3 regions of the Chryseobacterium sp. KBW03 genome follow, and region 1 is predicted to be linked to each of the others. Evidence: riboswitches for the same ligand, from Rfam matches in the RefSeq annotation. Region 1 holds a riboswitch; each other region holds the start of a gene.
The links. A riboswitch is a leader RNA that binds a small molecule or an ion and turns the genes downstream of it on or off. The one in region 1 is predicted to bind cobalamin.
Positions count from the first base shown of each region.

Region 2: it holds a riboswitch for cobalamin, as region 1 does, so the genes downstream of both, prpB (methylisocitrate lyase) here and DBR39_RS14285 (TonB-dependent receptor plug domain-containing protein) in region 1, are expected to answer to the same signal.
Region 3: it holds a riboswitch for cobalamin, as region 1 does, so the genes downstream of both, DBR39_RS13445 (acyl-CoA thioesterase) here and DBR39_RS14285 (TonB-dependent receptor plug domain-containing protein) in region 1, are expected to answer to the same signal.

Region 1 covers NZ_QAJO01000005.1:598,157-605,043, forward strand. Annotated here, with positions in the region: gene DBR39_RS14275 (CCA tRNA nucleotidyltransferase) at 1-1,225, shown strand, start outside; gene DBR39_RS14280 (DUF5074 domain-containing protein) at 1,388-2,443, opposite strand; gene DBR39_RS14285 (TonB-dependent receptor plug domain-containing protein) at 2,464-4,290, opposite strand; cobalamin riboswitch at 4,323-4,501, opposite strand; gene DBR39_RS14290 (T9SS type A sorting domain-containing protein) at 4,640-5,950, opposite strand; gene DBR39_RS14295 (helix-turn-helix domain-containing protein) at 6,105-6,887, shown strand, end outside.
Region 2 covers NZ_QAJO01000001.1:407,133-414,019, forward strand. Annotated here, with positions in the region: gene DBR39_RS01730 (hypothetical protein) at 1-891, shown strand, start outside; gene DBR39_RS01735 (hypothetical protein) at 1,076-1,642, opposite strand; cobalamin riboswitch at 1,891-2,082, shown strand; gene prpB (methylisocitrate lyase) at 2,528-3,436, shown strand; gene prpC (2-methylcitrate synthase) at 3,423-4,577, shown strand; gene DBR39_RS01750 (bifunctional 2-methylcitrate dehydratase/aconitate hydratase) at 4,614-6,065, shown strand; gene DBR39_RS01755 (CoA-acylating methylmalonate-semialdehyde dehydrogenase) at 6,130-6,887, shown strand, end outside.
Region 3 covers NZ_QAJO01000005.1:430,879-437,765, reverse strand. Annotated here, with positions in the region: gene DBR39_RS13470 (hypothetical protein) at 1-310, opposite strand, end outside; gene DBR39_RS13465 (hypothetical protein) at 440-694, opposite strand; gene DBR39_RS13460 (helix-turn-helix transcriptional regulator) at 795-1,568, shown strand; gene DBR39_RS13455 (XAC2610-related protein) at 2,384-3,079, shown strand; gene DBR39_RS13450 (HD domain-containing protein) at 3,088-3,678, shown strand; gene DBR39_RS13445 (acyl-CoA thioesterase) at 3,734-4,117, opposite strand; cobalamin riboswitch at 4,233-4,412, opposite strand; gene DBR39_RS13440 (hypothetical protein) at 4,446-5,246, opposite strand; gene DBR39_RS13435 (ATP-binding cassette domain-containing protein) at 5,277-5,939, opposite strand; gene DBR39_RS13430 (GEVED domain-containing protein) at 6,367-6,887, shown strand, end outside.

The sequences.
Region 1 (6,887 bases):
GGATATAGATCCTAAATTAAAGGTTTCCGTATTCAAAACGTATGGAACAGCCATGATCAAGTATAAAGAACTTGAACTTGAGTTTGTGGGAGCAAGAAAGGAAAGCTATACAGAAAACAGCCGCAAACCTGAAGTGGAAGGAGGAAGCCTGGAAGATGATCAGAAAAGAAGAGATTTCACCATCAATGCGATGGCTATTTCTTTAAATAAAGATAATTTCGGAGAAATGATTGATCCATTCAGTGGAATTGAAGATCTTGAAAAAGGAATTTTAAGAACGCCTTTAGAACCTGCACAGACCTACTCTGATGATCCGTTGAGGATGATGAGAGCGGTACGTTTTGCGTCCACTTTAAATTTAAAAATTGAGGAAAACTCTTTGAATGCTATTCAACAGGAAGCAGAAAGGATCAGTATTGTTTCTATGGAAAGAATCATGGTAGAATTCAACAAAATCATGCTTTCTGAAAAACCTTCTGTGGGACTAAAATTAATGGAACAAACAGGTCTTATGAAGCTGATTATTCCTGAACTGATCGAACTGAAAGGTGTAGAAGAAGTGGAAGGACAGACTCATAAGGATAACTTTTACCATACCTTAGAAGTCGTGGATAATATTTCTGTGAATACAGATAACCTTTGGCTTCGTTGGTCTGCCCTGCTCCATGATATTGGAAAAGCTCCTACGAAAAAGTATGTAGAAGGCACAGGATGGACATTTCACGGACATGAATTTTTGGGCTCAAAAATGGTAAAGGCACTTTTCCAAAGATTAAAACTGCCATTGGGAAGTGATATGAAATATGTTCAGAAGATGGTAAAGCTTTCATCAAGACCAATTGCTTTAATCACTGATGATGCTTCAGATGCTGCGCTGAGAAGACTTTTATTTGATGCCGGAGAAAACCTTGAAGACCTTTTCACACTTTGCAAAGCAGATATTACTACTAAAAACTCTAAAAAACAGGAGAAATTCAAAAGAAACTTTGAATATGTAGCGGTTAAGATCAAAGAAGTGGAAGAAAAGGATCAGGTGAGGAATTTCCAGCCACCGATTACCGGGGAAGAGATCATGGAAATGTTTAATCTTAAGCCAGGACGTGAAATTGGTATCTTGAAAGAGAAAGTAAAAGAAGCTATTCTTGAAGGGGAAATTCCTAATGAAAAAGAAGAAGCGACAAAGTTTGTCATTGCTGAAGCAGAGAAACTGGGATTAACAATCTAATTCAATCTATAGATAATATAAAAAGCCCGGCGGGATGTTCCATCCCGCCGGGCTTTTTTGTTCCAGTATAAAAACAAAGCCGGCCGGTTTCAAAGAAACCGACCGGAAAAAAACACAAATGATGAAAAAATAAAAAATTATATTTTTATATGCTGTGAAGCATTATTGATTCAAAACAGTACCGTTAGCACCCAGACCTCCTGTCGTAACAGACATGATCTTGCTCCCTGTAGCTGCTGAATACACAACCATTTCACTATTTTCTGTGAACTTCTTAACATCTGATGCAAAGATTCTTCCATCAATAACGTTAAATCCATAAAGAGTATAATACTGACCACCATCAGCAGCTGTTAATAATGGAGTTGTAGGAATTGTTGGAGCAGCTAAGCTTGTTGTATACACTTTATTTGCTGAACTGAAATAGATTTTATCGTTATCAATCTGAAGGTTGGTAGCGTTTGGAATTCCTGTCAGCGTAATTACTGGTGTCATTGTACCCGTACTTGTAATCTTATAGATATAAGAATCTGCAGCCGTTGAAGAAATTGTGTACACATTAGAGTTATACGAAACGGTGTTATTAACACTACCATTCGGTACGGTAATTTCAGTTTTACTATCATTGGAAGTATTGATATAAGTAATCTTATTCCCATACCCAGATGAAGCATTCTGTATGAAAACATTTCCTCCTGCTTCTACTGCTTTATCAGAAACTTCAGTCATGCTGATTTTACTTACAAATGAAAGGTCAGAAATTTTATATTTCGTTACACTTTTAGTATTTGCAGTGAAATTCGTGTTGGAAACATAAATAAATCCATTAGCAAAAGTAATCCCTCTTGGGTTATCAATCTGATCCGTAATTACTCCTACTCTTTTAAATGTATAACGATCAACAACAACAATTTTGTTAGAATTATTGATTACAAGATACGCCTTATTTCCATTAAGACCGATGGTCTGAAGTACATCACCCAAAATATCTTTATTGTTGTTATACCCATACACATCGTCTTGCTTCAGGCTTAGGTCTCTTGTCAGGAAAGTTACTTTAGCCCCCTGGCTGTTGAAGTTCCCTTCATTAGAGATAAAATATCCGTTCTGATATGTGATCGGGGACATTTCAAACTCTGCAGAATCACTTGAACATGAAGAAATGTTAAACAATAACACTACTGCAAATAATACAGTTAAAAGTTTAGTTATTTTCATAATTTATTCAATTTTAATTTTTAAAAATTTATTGCGGCATACACACTATAATTTCTTTTGGGTAAAGGATAAAAAGAAGCTGTTTTATAGTAGGTATCCGTTAGATTATTCACTTTGAACCCTAAGGTATATTTTTTTGCTAATGTTGCAGAAACTCCCACGTTCAAAAGAAAATAAGGATCAATAGCATCTGATCTCTTTTCATCACTGGTCGTATAGGTAACACCATTCAGCAGTCCCTGTGCGAAAAACTTAAAGAAGCCATATTCATAATCTATATTGGCAGTTCCCCTGTGCATAGGAACATAAGGTCTCTGCATGTTTGTTTCTTTATCGATAGATTTTGCGTAATAATATCCTGCATTGGCTCGGATCTTATGATTGCCCAACTGTTTACTGAAAGACAGCTGAGATTCTAATCCGTAAGATTCAGATTTATTGACATTAAATGCCTGCCAATATCCCAATGCTGTAGGCAGCCATACAATAAGATCCGTCACATTCATATAATAAGGAGACAAAGTAAGCCTGAAATCTCCCGCTTTGAACTCATTCGTCATATCCACCTGAGTAGAAGTTTCCGGCCTCAGATCTTTATTTCCTCCCGGTTCATAATAAATATCATTAAATGAAGGATATCTGAAATTCTTTGACACATTAATGCTCACATCATACCATTTTGCAGCGCTCCATTTTCCGGAGAATGAATACAAAAACGGTGACTTTACATCTTCCACGAAGTCTTTCTTAAATCCACCCTCAAAACGAAGGTCTTTCGTTGCAAAATATCTCAACAATCCGGAAACAGAACCAATATTTCTACTGACGCTGGATATTCCGCTCTGATACCCTTCCCCTTTATTGACCTGAAATTCCCCAATAAGGTTAAAATTCCATTTTGAATTCAGGAAATAATTAAAATCATTTTTAAAGATATAATTTTTCCCTGTTCCACCACTTGATTTAGGAAGATTTAGCGAACCGAAATACTGAAAGTTCTCTTCTGTATAAGCCGCTTTCAAGGAGTTACTGAACTTTGTTTTGTTCCAATCCCACGAAAGAAGACTTCTTACACTTTGGGTCTTATATTTTGTTTTGGTTCCCGTTTCTTCATATACAGGAAAATGCTGTGAAGAATCAAAAAACTGGCTCTGCCACGAAACTTTATGATCACTGTTGATCTTATAGGATGCTCCTACATTGAATGTCGTATTGTAATAACTTCCGTTTCTGTTGATATAATTCAGATCGCTTACCTTATAATCATTTTCGCTTACAGAATAATTTCCGGAAGCTTTAAAGCTGAACTTATCATTGCTGTAAGATCCTTTTACAAAATTATTATAGGTATTAAAAGAAGCTACTTCAGAAAATAATGAACCATGGAAACCTTTATTAAAATCAAGGGTATTATTCAGGTGTATACTTCCCCCGATCGCGCCACTTCCATATACTACACTTCCACCGCCGGCTTTTATACCAATCTGGTCATATCCGAACAAAGCAATATTATTGATATCCCCCTGTCCTAAAAAATTGGAGTTGATATTAATTCCGTTCCATACAAAAGCCGTCTGCTGAGCAGTAGTTCCTCTGAAAGATGGTGAAGAAACAGCACCACGCCCATTTTCTTTGATATAAACCTGCGACTGAAATCTCAGGAGTTCTGAAAGGTTACTGGAGTTTTTCTCGGCCTCTTCTGCCGAAATTGTTTTTACGGGATGAAAAAGTTTCACCCTATTCATCTGGTTGTCGAAGACATAAATAGTGTCAATGGTCTTCTCTTGTCCAAAAAGAAAACAGCCATAAGATGAAAAAAGCAGTACTAAAGATCTTTTTATATCCATACTCTTTTACTTTTCCTCCGAAAGCAATATGTTTTTTTTATTATAATGTTGGCAGGTCTCCTGACTTTCGCATTCTGCTCCTTCCCGTTTTTAGACAGTGGTTTTTTGCAGAAACTTTTGTTGCGATTTACAGTTGCGGGGACAGTCCGGGGGTTACACCCGATTCCCTTTTCATTCCAATATACTGGAAACCAAATTTCTTGCAAAGATAGCTTTTTATATGTATTCGCCAAAAACCGGACTTATGCTTAAAAAAACTTATCTCTCTGCTAATTAAATACAAAAAGAACAGCCGCTTTCAACATTGAAAACGGCCATTCATCCCACTACTTTTACTATTTATATATGTTTAATTTTTTATGAATTTATAGGCTTGTTTTTCTCCTTTCACTGAGTATTGTAGAATATAGTTTCCTTTTGGCAAGGATGAAACATTCAACTGCTCTTCTACAGTATTGAATGTTTTCACCCTTTGTCCAACCAAATTATATATTTCAGCTTTCTCTATTTTTCCTGTTCCTTTAAAATAAAGTGTATGAGTTACAGGATTAGGATAAATACCAATATTGTTTTTTTCTTTCATTGTATCATTTACTGATAAAAATTCAGAGGTATCCAGATAAAAAGCGACTATCTGACCGGAGGCATTAGTTCCCGTTCCCGCAATTTTCTTTCCGTCCTGTGAAATGGCCAGGGGAAGTCCCATTGTTACTCCATTCGTTGCAATTCCTAAGGATACTGCATAATCATTCAGATTGATCCTTCCGGTGGATGAAGTCCAGATAAAGCCTTCTCCCGACATTGGAGGCGCTCCAAATGCCCTGTAATATCCAATCACCGTTTTCCCGTCTGCCGAAATTCCCGTAGCTCCTCCTTTGAAATTGAAAGAAGCATTAGGATGTGTTATATAAGTAAGCCCGCTTGTGGCATTCCAGACATAGGGATTAGGATTAGCTGCTCCTATGATGGTATTTCCATCAGCAGAAATTCCTCCTGCCTCGCCTACATTATTTCCGTTATTATCTGTAATAAAACTCTCTACTCCATCCTGCCATTTTGCACCGCTTCTGGTACCTGTCGGTTCATCCTGCCAGCCCACAATCACCGTTCCTGCCGCATTGATTGCATTGGCTCTGGAGCTACGCCCGGAAACCATACTTCCCAAGTCTATCATTCCACCTGCTTCATCCCATTTCACAGCGTGTGCATTGGCTGCGGTAAGATATCCCAGACCTACAACTGTGCTTCCGTTGGTAGACATTCCCCAGGTGGAGCTTACGCTTCCGTCCCATCCGGTAGGAACAAGCCCACCTCTGTTTACCCATGTAGAAGAAGCTACATCATAAGTAGATATTTCATTGAACCCCGTTGCTGCATTGGTAACGGAAGACGATATTTTGGTTCCGTCATTCGAAACAACAGTTCTTCCTGCAGCCGGATATCCATTGGATATTGATCCTATCTGTATAAGTCCGCCGGCAGCATTCCATTTATAGATTCCTCCTGCACTGGTATGCATACTTACCACTCCATTATCTGAAACTGCGCCTACATTATAATTTCCCAAACCCATTACAGTAAGCTGTGCTTCTGCAAAACCAAATTTCAGGAAAAGACAAGCCGTCAATATTTTCATTGACATTCTGTAAAAATTTTTCATATTTTATTATATTTAGCGTTTCGAATTGGTGGAAACAATATTAATACAATATTCATCCTTTCAAAAGAATTTGACTTTCAGAATTCGTGAATTTAAAAAGAACTTAATTTTTAAAACTTTAATAACCAAATAGATACAAAACCCCATTTTGAATATGGATTTTACCAGAACTATTCAAAAAAACACAAAAAACAAATTATCAAGACAAAAATTATTTCAAAATAGTAGAAAAATAATACTGTTTATTTCTATTTGCTGCTCGCTTATTACCAATGGGCAATCCGGTCCGGACTTTACGATTCTCGCTGATAAGGCATTTCTGAAGCTCTATCAGAATTCTGACGAATGCATCAGCTATACCCAGGGAATTCTTGTCAGTGACCAGAATACCGAACATAAAATGGTACTTCAAAACATCATTTCCCAAGCGTTTGCGATGAAAGGTGACTATGTACAGTCTGTGAATATTTTTGCTCAACATGAAGATACTGATCAAAAAACAGGACTTTCTTATTTCATGCAGGTCTTCAATGATTATAATCTTGCGGATCAATACCAAAATCTGGGCTTGTATAATCAGTCCAAAAGAATTATTACCCATCTTTTATCTGATCAAAAGCTTCTTAAAAGCAATGATCCTGCTCTGAAAATTACCACGGCAAAACTGTACCAGCTTCAGGCTTTGAACTCAGGAATCAACAGAGATTATCCTACAGCATTACAAAATCTGGATAAAAGCAATCACTATCTGAGTGATCGTAATGAAGAAAATGCAATTATAAAAATGGAAAACAGGATTTTCCGGGCTTCTTATCTGTTGAAACAAAATAAACTGATCGAGTATAAAACACTTATAGAAAGTATCATTTCTAATCTTGAACATCAGGAAAACAAACCTTTTCTGCTAGGTCTGGCCTATGAGAATCTTTCCCAATAT
Region 2 (6,887 bases), on a different contig from region 1:
TCGATCACAAATCCAATTACATTTGATCAACACGGGAGCAAAATTCTAACTTTTGATGAAAATGATAAACCCGTCACTTGGTTTGATCAACTTCCATTGCATCCTACTACTAAAAAAGTACATCCTATGGGAATGGAGTTTGGTCCCGATGGAAATCTATATGTAATGGATAATCAGTTTTTTACAGGAAATGAAAATTTTTCAAGATTGATTCGGATTAATGTAAAAGACGGAAAACCTTTAAATGCTGAAGTTTTGGTTGAGGGATTTAATTTCGGAGAAGCTGTAAGATGGTATAAAAACCGGGTTTATATAACGGATGCATTATTTAAAAACAGAAGAGATAGCGGAATTTACAGCTTTACAATGAAACAATTAAATTCTAAAAATATCACTTTAGATACAGCCAATAAGAAAAATTATATCATTGCAACTTTTACTTTAAAACCAGAAGTTACGAAAAGAACGATAGGAATTGACGGGATTGCTTTTGATAAAAAAGGAAATTTATACGCTGGAAATTTTGGAGATGGTGTTATTAATAAACTAGAATTTGACAAGAGTGGAAAAGTAAAATCAAATACAATAGTTTTCGATTCAGATCAGTTAAAATGCTGTGACGGTTTTTTTTATGACGAAAAAAGAAATTCGATTTTTATCGCCAATTATGAGAACAACAGCGTACATCAGCTTAACTTAGATACCAATACAATTTCACTGATTTGGGAAAATGACAATGCAGACGGTTCCGATGGAAAACTGGATAATCCTTGTGAAACTATTATCTATAAAGGGAAATTATTAGTAGTTAATTATGATACTTTTCAAGGAGAAAAAAACAAAGAAATAGATGCTTTTCATACCATATCAAGCTTTGATCTGAAAAATTGAATTGAAATTAAATAGTAAGAAAAAAAAGCAAGCAATTAAGCAAACTAACGGTATCTCCTTAACCATAAAAGTGTTCAATAATGATCCTGTCATGACCACTTAAAGGCTCACAATCTTTGTGAGTCTTTTTTGTTTTTCATAGACTTCATTAAAATCTTATGCAAGAAAACTATTAATACAAGAATTAATTATCTGTAAAATATTGCTCAAACCATTGATCGAAACTTTCTTTATATTGAGCCTGAGCGTTTTTAATCAGTAAATCAGGTTCTTCGATCTGGCTTAAGCCATAATCTCCTTTCATCCAAGTCAAATATTTGCTTAAATCTTCACTCTCTTCATAATCATCTTCATCTTTATAAAAATAAGCTTCATCAAACTCTACTGAAATCTCAGTATCAAAAGTAAGTAAATGTAAAAGCTGTAAAATATTTTCAGCAACAATATGAACACCACCTTCATCTCCAAAAACAACAACTGGCATTTTATTTAAAGGCCGATCCGTTCCGTTATTCCAGATTGCATAGAATGAACCGGAACCATTTGCCTGAGCAAAAGGCAACATACTATTCAAAAAAATTTCATCATCACTCCAGCTTTTCAATCCGGACTTACTATCGATTAAAACACCAAAATCTTGTGAATAATTTCCAAACGAGGAAATAGTATTCTGGAAATAGATCAGTTTCTCAAGTTCTACAGGAATCTCTCCCAAACCTAAGTTTTTTTTAAATTCTATAATGTCTATCATTAGTTAATTATGTCTAGTTAATAAAATTAGCAAAATGAAAAAAGAATAACAAATTTATTAACTATCTTTAATTTTCCGGTCATCTTTTATATCAATTTAACAATATAATCAATCCATTTATCCCATAAATAAACTCCATAATAACAACGTTTTCAACATATTAAATCAAAACAATTATTGATTACATAAAATATCTTTTTCGTTATTATAAAATACCTATATTTACCACCAAGGAGTTCTTAAAACCTTCTTTATCAACCGAAATTGGTTACACTTAGGTGTGCATTAAAAGGGAATCGTGTGCAAATCACGAACTGTCGCGCAACTGTAAGTAACACATAAAGTTTTTATCAATTGATATCCACTGTATATTTTTTATATGGGAAGGATGATAAAAACCGTTACAAGTCAGGAGACCTGCCTATTTCGCATTGACGATGCTTTCGCGATTTGAAGCTTACAGTCAGGTATGATACGTTATGGATATAGTGTGATAAAACTGTTTTGTCAATCTGTATTACTTTTTGAGATGGATTACGAGTGAGCATTAGGTTGTTCTCATTATTCCATGGCTCAAATTCGTATCCCCCTTTCCGTAATTTTTTTTCTAATAAAGCACCGCGAAGTTTACTGAGAACTTTTTATAAGGTTTAATCAATGTAAAAAGTTATAAGGTGTACCGAAACAATCTTAATTATTCATGCAGTAACAACAGCTCTATTTTACAGACCTGTACGGCAAGAACTTTGCAAAATTCTCAATATCAATGTGATTTTAAGATTACTAAAATCCTTTTCTACCCTTCCTTTTTTACTAATAAGATAAGCATTTACAGCTCTTCTTCTCATTCGCAAACAAATTTCAACTCAACAATAAAATATTATAATGACCAAAAATGAAAATTGGAAATCTCCCGGCATGAAATTCCGGGAGGCAATGGAAAAAGAAAATCCCCTTCAGATTGTTGGAGCCATTAATGCAAACCATGCATTATTGGCACAGCAGGCTGGCTTTAATGCTATTTATCTTTCAGGAGGAGGTGTTGCAGCAGGGTCTTTAGGAATTCCTGATTTAGGTATTACCACTCTGGATGATGTGCTCATAGATGTTCAGCGTATTACCAATATTTGTGATTTGCCACTTATGGTAGACATCGATACAGGTTTTGGGCCTTCCGCATTTAATGTCGCCAGAACTATTAAATCATTGATCAAAGCCGGAGCAGCAGCGGTACACATCGAAGATCAGGTGGGGGCAAAACGTTGTGGACATAGGCCAGGAAAAGAAATCGTAAGCAAAGAAGAAATGGTAGACCGTCTTAAGGCTGCTGCAGATGCCCGTACCGATGAAAGCTTTGTTATCGGCGCAAGAACAGATGCTTTTGCCAATGAAGGACTGGAAAAAACTTTAGAAAGAGCAATAGCCTATAAGGAAGCTGGTGCAGATTTCATTTTTGCTGAAGCAGTACCCGATTTAAGTTTTTATCAAAAATTTGTTGATGCTACCGGAATTCCTGTGCTTGCGAATATCACGGAATTTGGGATGATTAAAATGTACACGGTAGAAGAGCTAAAAAACGCAGGTGTTGGGCTCATCCTCTACCCTCTTTCTGCCTTCCGGGCTGCTAATAAAGCGGCACAAAATGTATACAATCATATTCGCAAAGACGGAACACAGGCCAACGTACTGGATACTATGCAAACAAGAGAAGAACTCTATCACAGTATCGGCTACCACGATTATGAACAAAAATTAGATAATCTTTTTAAACAAAATACTCATGTCAACGAATAGCGAACCAACATTTAAACCTAAAAAAAGTGTAGCCCTTTCCGGGGTTACAGCAGGCAATACCGCTCTTTGCAGTGTCGGGAAAAGCGGAAATGACCTCCATTACAGAGGTTACGATATTTTGGATCTTGCAGAAAAAACACAATTTGAAGAGGTGGCTTACCTTCTTATTTATGGCCAGTTACCTACAGAAGCACAGTTGAAAAACTATAAAGCCAAATTAAAATCTTTGAGAGGTCTTCCTCATTCTGTAAGAAATATCTTAAAAAGTATTCCGGCAGCGGCACACCCAATGGATGTTATGCGCTCAATGGTTTCAGCGGTTGGTAGTATTCAGCCTGAAAAAGATGACCATAATGTCGCGGGAGCAAGAGATATTGCTGATAAATTATTAGCATCATTCAGTTCCGGACTGTTATATTGGTATCACTATACCCACAATGGTAAAGAGATTGATGTTGAGACTGATGACGATACTATCGGTGGACATTTCCTTCATTTGTTACATGGCAAAAAAGCTCCTGATTCATGGATAAAAGCAATGGAGATATCTCTTAATCTGTATGCTGAACATGAGTTTAACGCTTCTACTTTCACGGCCCGTGTTATTGCCGGTACATCTTCAGATTTTTATTCCTGTATCACAGGGGCTATCGGAGCTTTAAGAGGCCCAAAACATGGAGGAGCCAATGAAGTGGCTTTTGAAATACAAAGCCGTTATCATTCTCCTGATGAAGCTGAAGAAGATATCAGAAAGCGTATTGCCAACAAAGAAGTCATTATTGGATTTGGGCACCCTGTTTACACGATATCAGATCCAAGAAATGTAGTCATAAAAAAAGTAGCCCAAGAACTTTCTGAAGAAGCCGGAGATATGCTGTTGTATAACATCGCTGAAAGATTGGAAAGTATCATGTGGGAAGAAAAGAAAATGTTCCCTAATCTGGATTGGTTCTCCGCAGTATCTTATCACCAGATGGGAGTTCCTACCCTGATGTTCACTCCGTTATTCGTTATTTCAAGAGTTACAGGATGGAGCGCCCACATTATTGAACAAAGACAGGATGGGAAAATTATCCGTCCAAGCGCCAATTATACAGGTCCTGAAAATAAAGACTTTGTCTCCATCAAAAACAGAAAATAAAAAATTCAATTAATAATTTAAACTTAAAAAATAAAGATGTCATCACACATTTCAAACGAAAGACCACAACCTGATCAGGTATTAGTAGATATTGCAGACTATGTATTACACTATGAAATTAAAAATGAACTAGCCTGGAAAACAGCTCATTATTGTTTATTAGATACCATCGGATGCGGATTGGAAGCGTTGACTTATCCAGCATGTACTAAGCTTTTAGGACCTATTGTAAAAGGAACAGTAGTTCCGAATGGTGCTAAAGTTCCGGGTACACAATTTCAGTTAGATCCCGTACAGGCAGCTTTCAACATCGGTGCTATTATCCGTTGGTTAGATTTCAATGATACCTGGCTAGCCGCTGAATGGGGACACCCTTCGGATAATCTGGGAGGAATTTTAGCAACAGCTGACTGGCTTTCAAGAACGAATATTGCAGAAGGAAAGTCTCCTTTAAAAATGAAACAGGTTTTGGAAGCTATGATTATGGCTCATGAGATTCAGGGAGTTATCGCATTAGAAAATTCATTCAACAAAGTAGGGTTAGACCACGTATTATTGGTGAAATTAGCATCTACTGCCGTTGTCGGAAAATTAATAGGTTTGACTCGTGATGAGTTGATCAATGCCGTTTCATTAGCATTTGTTGACGGACAGTCTTTAAGAACATATCGTCATGCTCCCAATACGGGAAGTCGTAAATCATGGGCTGCCGGAGATGCCACATCAAGAGCTGTACGTCTGGCATTAATTGCTAAAACAGGCGAAATGGGCTACCCATCTGTACTGACTGCCAAAACATGGGGATTCTATGATGTATCTTTCAAAGGAAATGAATTCAAATTCCAGAGAGATTATAGTTCTTATGTAATGGAAAATGTATTGTTTAAAATTTCTTTCCCTGCAGAATTCCACTCCCAAACAGCTGTAGAAGCTGCAATGACCTTACATCACAAATTAAAAGAATCAGGAAAATCATCTGAAGACATCAAAAAAATAACAGTCCGTACCCACGAAGCCTGCATTCGCATCATTGATAAAAAAGGACCATTGAATAATCCTGCTGACCGTGACCATGCTATTCAGTACATGCTGGCGGTTCCTTTGATTTTCGGAAGATTGACAGCAGCAGATTATGAAGATAACGTAGCATCAGATCCAAGAATCGACATTCTTCGTGATAAAATTGAATGTGTAGAAGACGTACAATTCACGACAGATTATCATGATCCTGAAAAACGTTCTATTGCCAATGCTTTAACGGTAGAGCTAAACGACGGAACTGTTTTGGACGAAATCGTTGTAGAATACCCAATTGGTCACAAACGCAGAAGAGATGAAGGTATTCCGGAATTGATCAAGAAATATAAAGTAAATCTTGCCAGAATATTCCCGGAAAAACAACAGAGAATCGTATTAGAAAACTCTTTAGAATACGACACCCTGGTGAATCTCGATGTCAACGAGTTTGTTGATTTACTGGTAATTTAATAATAAAAAGTTGAGAGTGAAAATGAAAACTCACTCTCAGCTTTTCACTCTCAATCTAAAAAACATGTCACAAAAAGTAAAAATATTAATCAACGGGGATTTTATAGAAAGTAAAGCTACAGAACATCTTCCCGTAGAAAACCCCGCTACACAGGAAATTATTGCAGAAGTCCCCCTGACTGAACTGTCTGAAATAGACCAAGCCATAGAAGCAGCTACAGAAGCCTTCAAAATATGGAAAGAGATTGCTACTCCGGAAAGAGCAAGGTTCTTTCTAAAATACCAGCAGCTTTTAAAGGAAAATCAAAAAGAAATTGCCGAAATCCTGTCCAAAGAAAACGGAAAAACTTTTCCTGATGCAATGGGAGATGTATGGCGCGGAATTGAAGTCGTAGAACACGCCTGCAATATTCCAACGCTCATGATGGGAGAAACGGTAGAAAATGTTGCAAGAGGTGTCGATACCTACAGCTATATCCAGCCACTGGGTGTTTGTGCAGGAATTACCCCTTTCAACTTTCCGGCAATGATCCCTTTATGGATGTTCCCTATGGCCATTGCATGCGGAAATACCTTTATCCTGAAACCTTCCGAGCAAACCCCTATGACCTCAATGAAAATGGTAGAATTATTTTTACAGGCAGGTTTTCCTAAAGGCGTATTGAATATTGTTCATGGATCAAAAGATCAGGTAAATCATATTCTGAACCACCCGGAAATCAAAGCTATTTCGTTTGTAGGTTCCGTTCCTGTTGCAGAACATGTTTATCGTACAGGGACAGATAACCTGAAAAGAGTTCAGGCTTTTGGTGGGGCAAAAAA
Region 3 (6,887 bases), 170 kb from region 1:
GGTATTCATCAAGTAGATAATAAGCAAAGAAGTCTACAGCTTCGTAATCGTCATGATAATAGTTTAATAGTAGATTTTGCGAGTTTTTCTTGGGAGGAAAACCTTTTATTTTTATTAACTGAACCTTGAATCTTTCAGGAATACTATCAAACTCTACCAGAGCTGTATTATCTAAACCGCCTGCGGTTCTAATTTTATTTAATTTACCTGTACTACACAATTTTTTGTAATTTGACTCTGACATTATTCCTAAATCATCGTACAAAGCTTTTGCAGGAATCGTTAAAGTATTTTGATAGAATTGATACATTTTTAAATTGTGTTTAAATGCTGTTATATAGGCTTACTGGTTTTTCTTATAATAAATTTCCCAAATAATACCCATTCATAATTTATTACATGCTGAGCAAAAAGAAAATTTATACTACTGGCTCGACATCTAATAATTAGATGAACTAATTTTTGAATTGTTTTCATATGATGCAGGGTTTAAGGTTTCCATTTTTTCTTCTAGTCTTTTTTTTAAAGCATTATCAAGCTCTTTATATTCTTTTATTAATTGATCAGGCATTTCACCAACTCGATCACCTCGCAATGATTTTCGAATGAAATCAAAAGTGTAGCCGTATCTACTTCTTAAAACATTCAGAATGTCCTCATTGTACTTAATTCTTTTTTTTGTAGGTTTGTCCATTGTTTCAATTGTCTTTTTGTTGGGACAAATATCGCATTTATTTGCGATTATCCAAACGGTTTCCCGTAATATTTTGCGGTTTAATTATAACGTATTGATTATGAATGAAATAAATTTGCGAATAAAACAGTTAATTGACTATTTCTGTAGTGGAAATAACTCACTATTTGCAAACAAAATAGAAATTGGTGAGTCAAATGTGCGTAGTTACCTTAATGGAACTGAACCAAAATTCAATGTAATTGAAAAAATATGTAAAACATTCGCAATAAATACCGAATGGTTAATATTGGGTATTGGAGACATGGAGAAGGAAAAAGAATCAAAAAACATTAAATTAGATAACAGGGTTCCTCAAATTGTAACAATTGATTCATATAATCATGATAACATTGCCTTAGTCCCTCAAACATTGAAAGCTGGGTATATCACAGGTTATAATGACCCTACATTTATAAAACAGCTCCCTGCATATAGAATGCCTGGATTAAATAATGGAATATTCAGAATGTTTGAAGTGGAAGGAAATTCAATGTTTCCAACATTGCCAAATAAAAGCTATGTAGTAGGTCAGTTTATTGATGACTGGGAGAAAGATATAAAAGATAATAAAATATATGCAATCATCTCAAATGAAGTTGAAGACGGCATTATAAAGAGATGCATTAACCGCATAAGTAAATATGACAATTTAATCTGTAAATCAGATAATAGACGAAATTTCCCCACCCAGAACATCAATCCATTATCTATAAAGGAGGTGTGGGAAGTCAAACTACATCTAAATTTTCAACTACCTGATCCTGCTGATATTTATGACAGAATGGACGATTTAGAAGCAGAATTACAAGAAGTAAAACGCAGAGTTCAATAAAAACACCCCTTCAAAAAATAAGATCATCAGTTTATTCTGATTATCAATATTTTACGTTTTATAAAGTGTGAAAAATAGGGGGCACAATGATTGTATTTAATGTATTTTTGATGTTAATTTTAAACAAATCACATACTACACTCAACCAGTAACTACACTATAGAGTAACTCCAAACGTAACCCCTAACGTAACTGCTATTACTTTTTTTGAAAATTCTTTCAAGAGCTATTTTAACCAGATAGTATTATAAATAAAAGGATATTAGACTCACTTTATTTATGAAAATTCCGCATTCTACATTATTACAAGGCTGTTTTTGCCATAAAAAAGAATAAGCATCCTATAAGGGTGCTTAAATGTTATTTAAAGTGTATTTAAAATGGTAATAAAAAGGTAGTAAATGACAATCAGTTTTACTTTTGGATATAGCTTATTTTTTTTATTTTCCCTTTATTAATAAGGGATTAGGCTTTTTTTTGACCTTTATTTTTTTTGACCTTTTGTTTTATGCCCTATACAGAGGAAAAAAATCATCATTTATTAATTATTGCTTATTACTTATTACCGATTACTTATTACTCATATCATAGCCCCGATAGCAGCGGTTACCCCACAGCGGGTTGGGTTTTAGGCCCGGTGCGAGGAGTATGAGCGGATAGCGGGAAACAGCTTCTTATCAGCGGATATCCTTTTATTTGAAGGAATAAAACTGTTTTAAATTCTGAGAGATAATGGGATTGATATTTTGAGATCGGTATTATGATTCGTATTTTTGTTAGCAATAGAAAACACCTAAATCCAAATTACTATTACCATGAATATTTTAAATAAGTATAAGAACTTATCGGCTTTTCTTTTGTTGGGTCCCTTATGTTTCGGGCAATATCAGTTTGAAGTAAAAAATGCGTCAAAAAACTATAGTGCGATCATCAAGGTAGAAAATTGTTATGACAGCCGATGCAGTGGAAAGGGGACTGTGGAGCTTTTTGATAACAGAAACAGTAAGGTACAGACTTTTGTTTCCGATGATCTTGTTCTGGAAACAGAAGAAAGCCAGAAGCTGACCCCGGGGAAAATGATTCAGTTAACAAAGCCGCAAAATTCTGTGATTATAGATGATTTTAATTTTGACGGAACAGAAGATATTGCGATAAGAAACGGAAATATGGGGAACTATAGCGCTGCTTCATACGATGTATATGTGTTCAATAGTACCAGAATGGCATTTGTGAAGAGTAAAGAGCTTACGGATCTTGCTTCCAATTCCCTTGATATTTTTGATGTTGATGCCAAGCGCAAACGCCTCATCGCTTATGGAAAATCAGGATGCTGCAATTTTTTCACGATGGAATATGCCGTAATTCCGAATAAAGGACTGGATATGGTCTTTGAAAAGGAAGAAGATACGACTAATGAAGATCAGGTAAAAGTAATAACAAAAGAAAAGATCAATAATAAATGGAATACCAAAACGAAGGTATATCCTGCAGATCAATATAATAGAAAATAAGAAGTAAGATGAAAATTCAGAAAGAAATCGATTTTATCCTGGCAGTGGATGCTTTGAAAAATGTACAGAGAAGAAATTATAATGCAGACGATTCCCGAAGAGAAAATACAGCGGAACACTCCTGGCAGATTATCATTCTGGCTCAGATACTTTATCCCTATGCAAAAAACCGCACCGATATAGATTTGTTAAGGGTGATAAGAATGCTTTCCATTCATGATCTTGTGGAAATAGAGGCCGGAGACACTTTTATTTTTGATGAAAAAGCAATGGTAGGAAAGTTTGAAAGAGAGAAAGCTTCTGCTCAGAAGATCTTCGGAATTCTGGATGAACCTTTACGTTCGGAATTTTTTAATCTTTGGCTTGAGTTTGAAGAAGAGAAAACACCGGATGCTGTTTTTGCCTGTGGAATAGACAGAATCATGCCATTTATCTTAAATTCCCATACTTCAGGAAAGAGCTGGACGGAAGCCGGAGTAACAGAAAAGCAAATCAGAAATATACTTGAAAATGCGATCACAAGAGCCTCAGATGAAATGGGAGAGGCTTTTGAACTGCTGCTGAACAGAAGTCTGGAAACAGAAAAAGTTTTGAAATAATTTCAGTGAGAATAGAAAAATTTCGGGCGGCCAAAGGCCGCCCGAAGCTTATTATTTATAGTATCTGGATTGGTTTCTTGAACTCGTCTATTGCTACAAAAGTGAAATCACCTACAATGGCTTTTTCTCTTTCATAGGAATACATCTGCTCGGTGTAGATTTCAACATTTACTTTCATACTGGTTTTTCCTACGTATGACACTTTTCCGATCAACTCAACAATCGTTCCGGCAGGAATAGGTTTCTTGAAATCGATCTTGTCACTGCTCACTGTTACCACTCTTTTTCTTGCAAATCGGGTTGCGGTAATAAAAGCTACTTCGTCCATCAGCTGCATCGCCGTACCTCCAAAAAGGGTATCATAATGATTGGTTGTGTTAGGGAAAACCGCTTTAAAGATTCTGGTTTCGGATGCTTCAATTCTTTCTTCTGTAGTCATATATCATTATTAATTAAAGCGAAATAAAATGATATTAAAATAACAGAATAATGACAGGAACTTATAGAATTCCTGAAACAATCCATCAGATCAATACAACTTCAAATCGCGAAAGTTACATGTTTAAGAAAAAGGCAGGTCTCCTGACTCGTAACATCTTTATCTCCTTCCCATGCCTCGCACAGTGGATCTTTGATAAAGATTTCAGTTACTTACAGTTGCGCGACAGTCCGTGATTTTCACACGGTTCCCTTTTAATCTGCAGTGATGCAGAACCAATTTCTGTGATGAATAAGTGTAAAACTTTTCGAGTGCAAAAATAATGAATTTATTCCGGATTATGGTAAATAATCTGGCTGATTACTCTCCCTTTCTTGATCGTCCAGAGAGTGGTATATCTGTTCTCTCCCGAACCATTTATCATGTATAGGAAAATATTGTCATTGTCAAGAGAGGTTACCCCAATGTTCTCAAAATCCATGGTAGGCTGGAACATATTTTTGATCGCTTCTCTTACAAAAACAGAACCTCTTCCGGGCTGCTGTACTCTGATCGATTTGATCTCGGTCATCCCTTCAGGAAGGTCGTTTCCAATTCCCCAGGGCTTTACTTTATCGATGGTAAGGAGCTTTCCTTCCGCATCTTTTTCCTTTTTACGGTAGCCCGCGTTGGAAGGATAGACATCAATCACAACCTTGCTTCTTTGAGCGGTAGGAATTTTCGGATCAGAATTGTCTGTGAAAATAAGTGATCTCCCGTTTTTAGATTTTGAAGGAGTATACGCCGGAAGCTGATCGATATAAGCAATACGTTCTTTATTGACCATTCCTTCTTTATCAAGAGTTTCATAACGTACAAACGGTTTGTCATCATCCTGTTTTTCAGGATATTTGATCCAGATCCATTCTGTTTCTCCGGGAGCAGGCTTTACATAAACGAATACATCTCCTTTACGCATACGGATCTTGTCTACAATTTTTCGGTAATTGTCTTTATGAACCCGTACATTGGCATATCCCTCTTCAGCTTTTACAACTCCAAAAGGAACCTTATTCTGTCCTTTTACAAAGGCTAAAGAAAAAATACTGAAAGCGGATACATAGAATGCTTTGTTTATGAAAGTCATCATGAAAATTTTTTGATCCCCCAAATATATAAATTAAATGCTTTTCGGGAGATAATTATACCGCTGCAGTTCTTTAAAATCTTGTATTTGTTTCAGATGGCCGTCAGAAAGCAGATATATTGAGTCTGAAATATCCAGAACATCCTGATAATTATGATCAGAAATGATAAAACCTTTATTGTTTGACTGTTGGCGAATGGTTTTCTTTAATTCTTCGCAAACTATTGGAGAAAGACTGTGAAACGGTTCGTCCAGTAAAGCAAAATCAGCTTCAGAATGAATGATCATCAGAGTTTCAATAAGTCTTTGCTCACCTTTGGAAAGGTTTTTAGGCTTTTCATGAAGAAAGGGATGTATGAGTTCTGAGGAAAATAAGAGGTCTGTATTTTCTTTATTACAGAAAAGGGGAATCAGTCTTTTAACGGTTTCATATTTAGGGAGAAAGAGGTTCTGCGGTAAATAGGATATCCTGTTTTTCCGGTCTGATCTATTTTTCAAAACTTTGTCATCACATCTGATAAACTGAGTATCACTGCTGATAACTCCGAAAATGATTTTTAATAAGGTCGATTTTCCGCTTCCGTTTCTACCCAACAGCCCTGTAATTTGACCCGTTTCACACCCAATATAAATGTCCTGCAAAATTTTTCTCTCATTGAAGGATTTTGTTACACTGTCAATATGAAGTTTACTCATAAGAATAAAGTTATAAATTTTACAATGAGACTCAATAAAAGAGTTCCGCTCCAAAGAAAGATTCTTGAAAGTCCTAAATTGGCGTAGAAATAATATTCGTTTTTAAACCTTAATTCATAAATAAAGTAGTGAAGGACTGGTAAAATTAGAAGAAAACTTAATCCAAACGTTTCAAACCCGAAGGGAAGCAAAAAAGAAATGAGTAATGAAAACAGCAGGGCGGGAAGTACTATTTTTTTATAAAAAATCCAAAGAATAGAAAAGTTTTTGATCATAGAGTAACAGTAAAAATGAGATACCAATAGAAATGTATCTTTTACATTTTTAATTTCAAATGTATTGAAAAAATACAATAATATATGGAGTGGATGTAAAGTATATTCCGGAAAACGCCTTATTTTTCAAGAGAATTTTAAAACTAATAAACATGACCAAAAAACTACTTTATGTATTCTCTTTTATTTTGGGAATTTCCAGCTTTCAGGCAGAAAACAAAATAGAAGAAGGATCAAAATCTTTATTCTATTGTGATACGAATGCCCCAACGGGTGTCCAGATATCAAATGTAACCCTTACCTCCGGAACAGTCACCTGGACTGCAGATCCCAATACTCCGGATAATATGATCAGATACAGACTACCTGGAACGACTACCTGGATGACAGGTACCACGGTACAGGGCCAAAACTCTTTTACTATTACGAATCTGCAGCCTTGTACAGTGTATGAAGTACAGGTTTCAAAAACATGTACTACTCAGGGGACATGGTCCAATCCTATATTTTTTACAACAGTGCTCAATTACTGCGCAAGTGCTTCTACAGATACAAGTATGATGCATATCTCCAATGTTACAGTAACTTCTTCAGGGGTAGGAACGCCTATGATAAGCAGCTCTGGCGCCTCTAACTATACAGATTACAGAAGCGATGTAAGCCGTAGGATAAA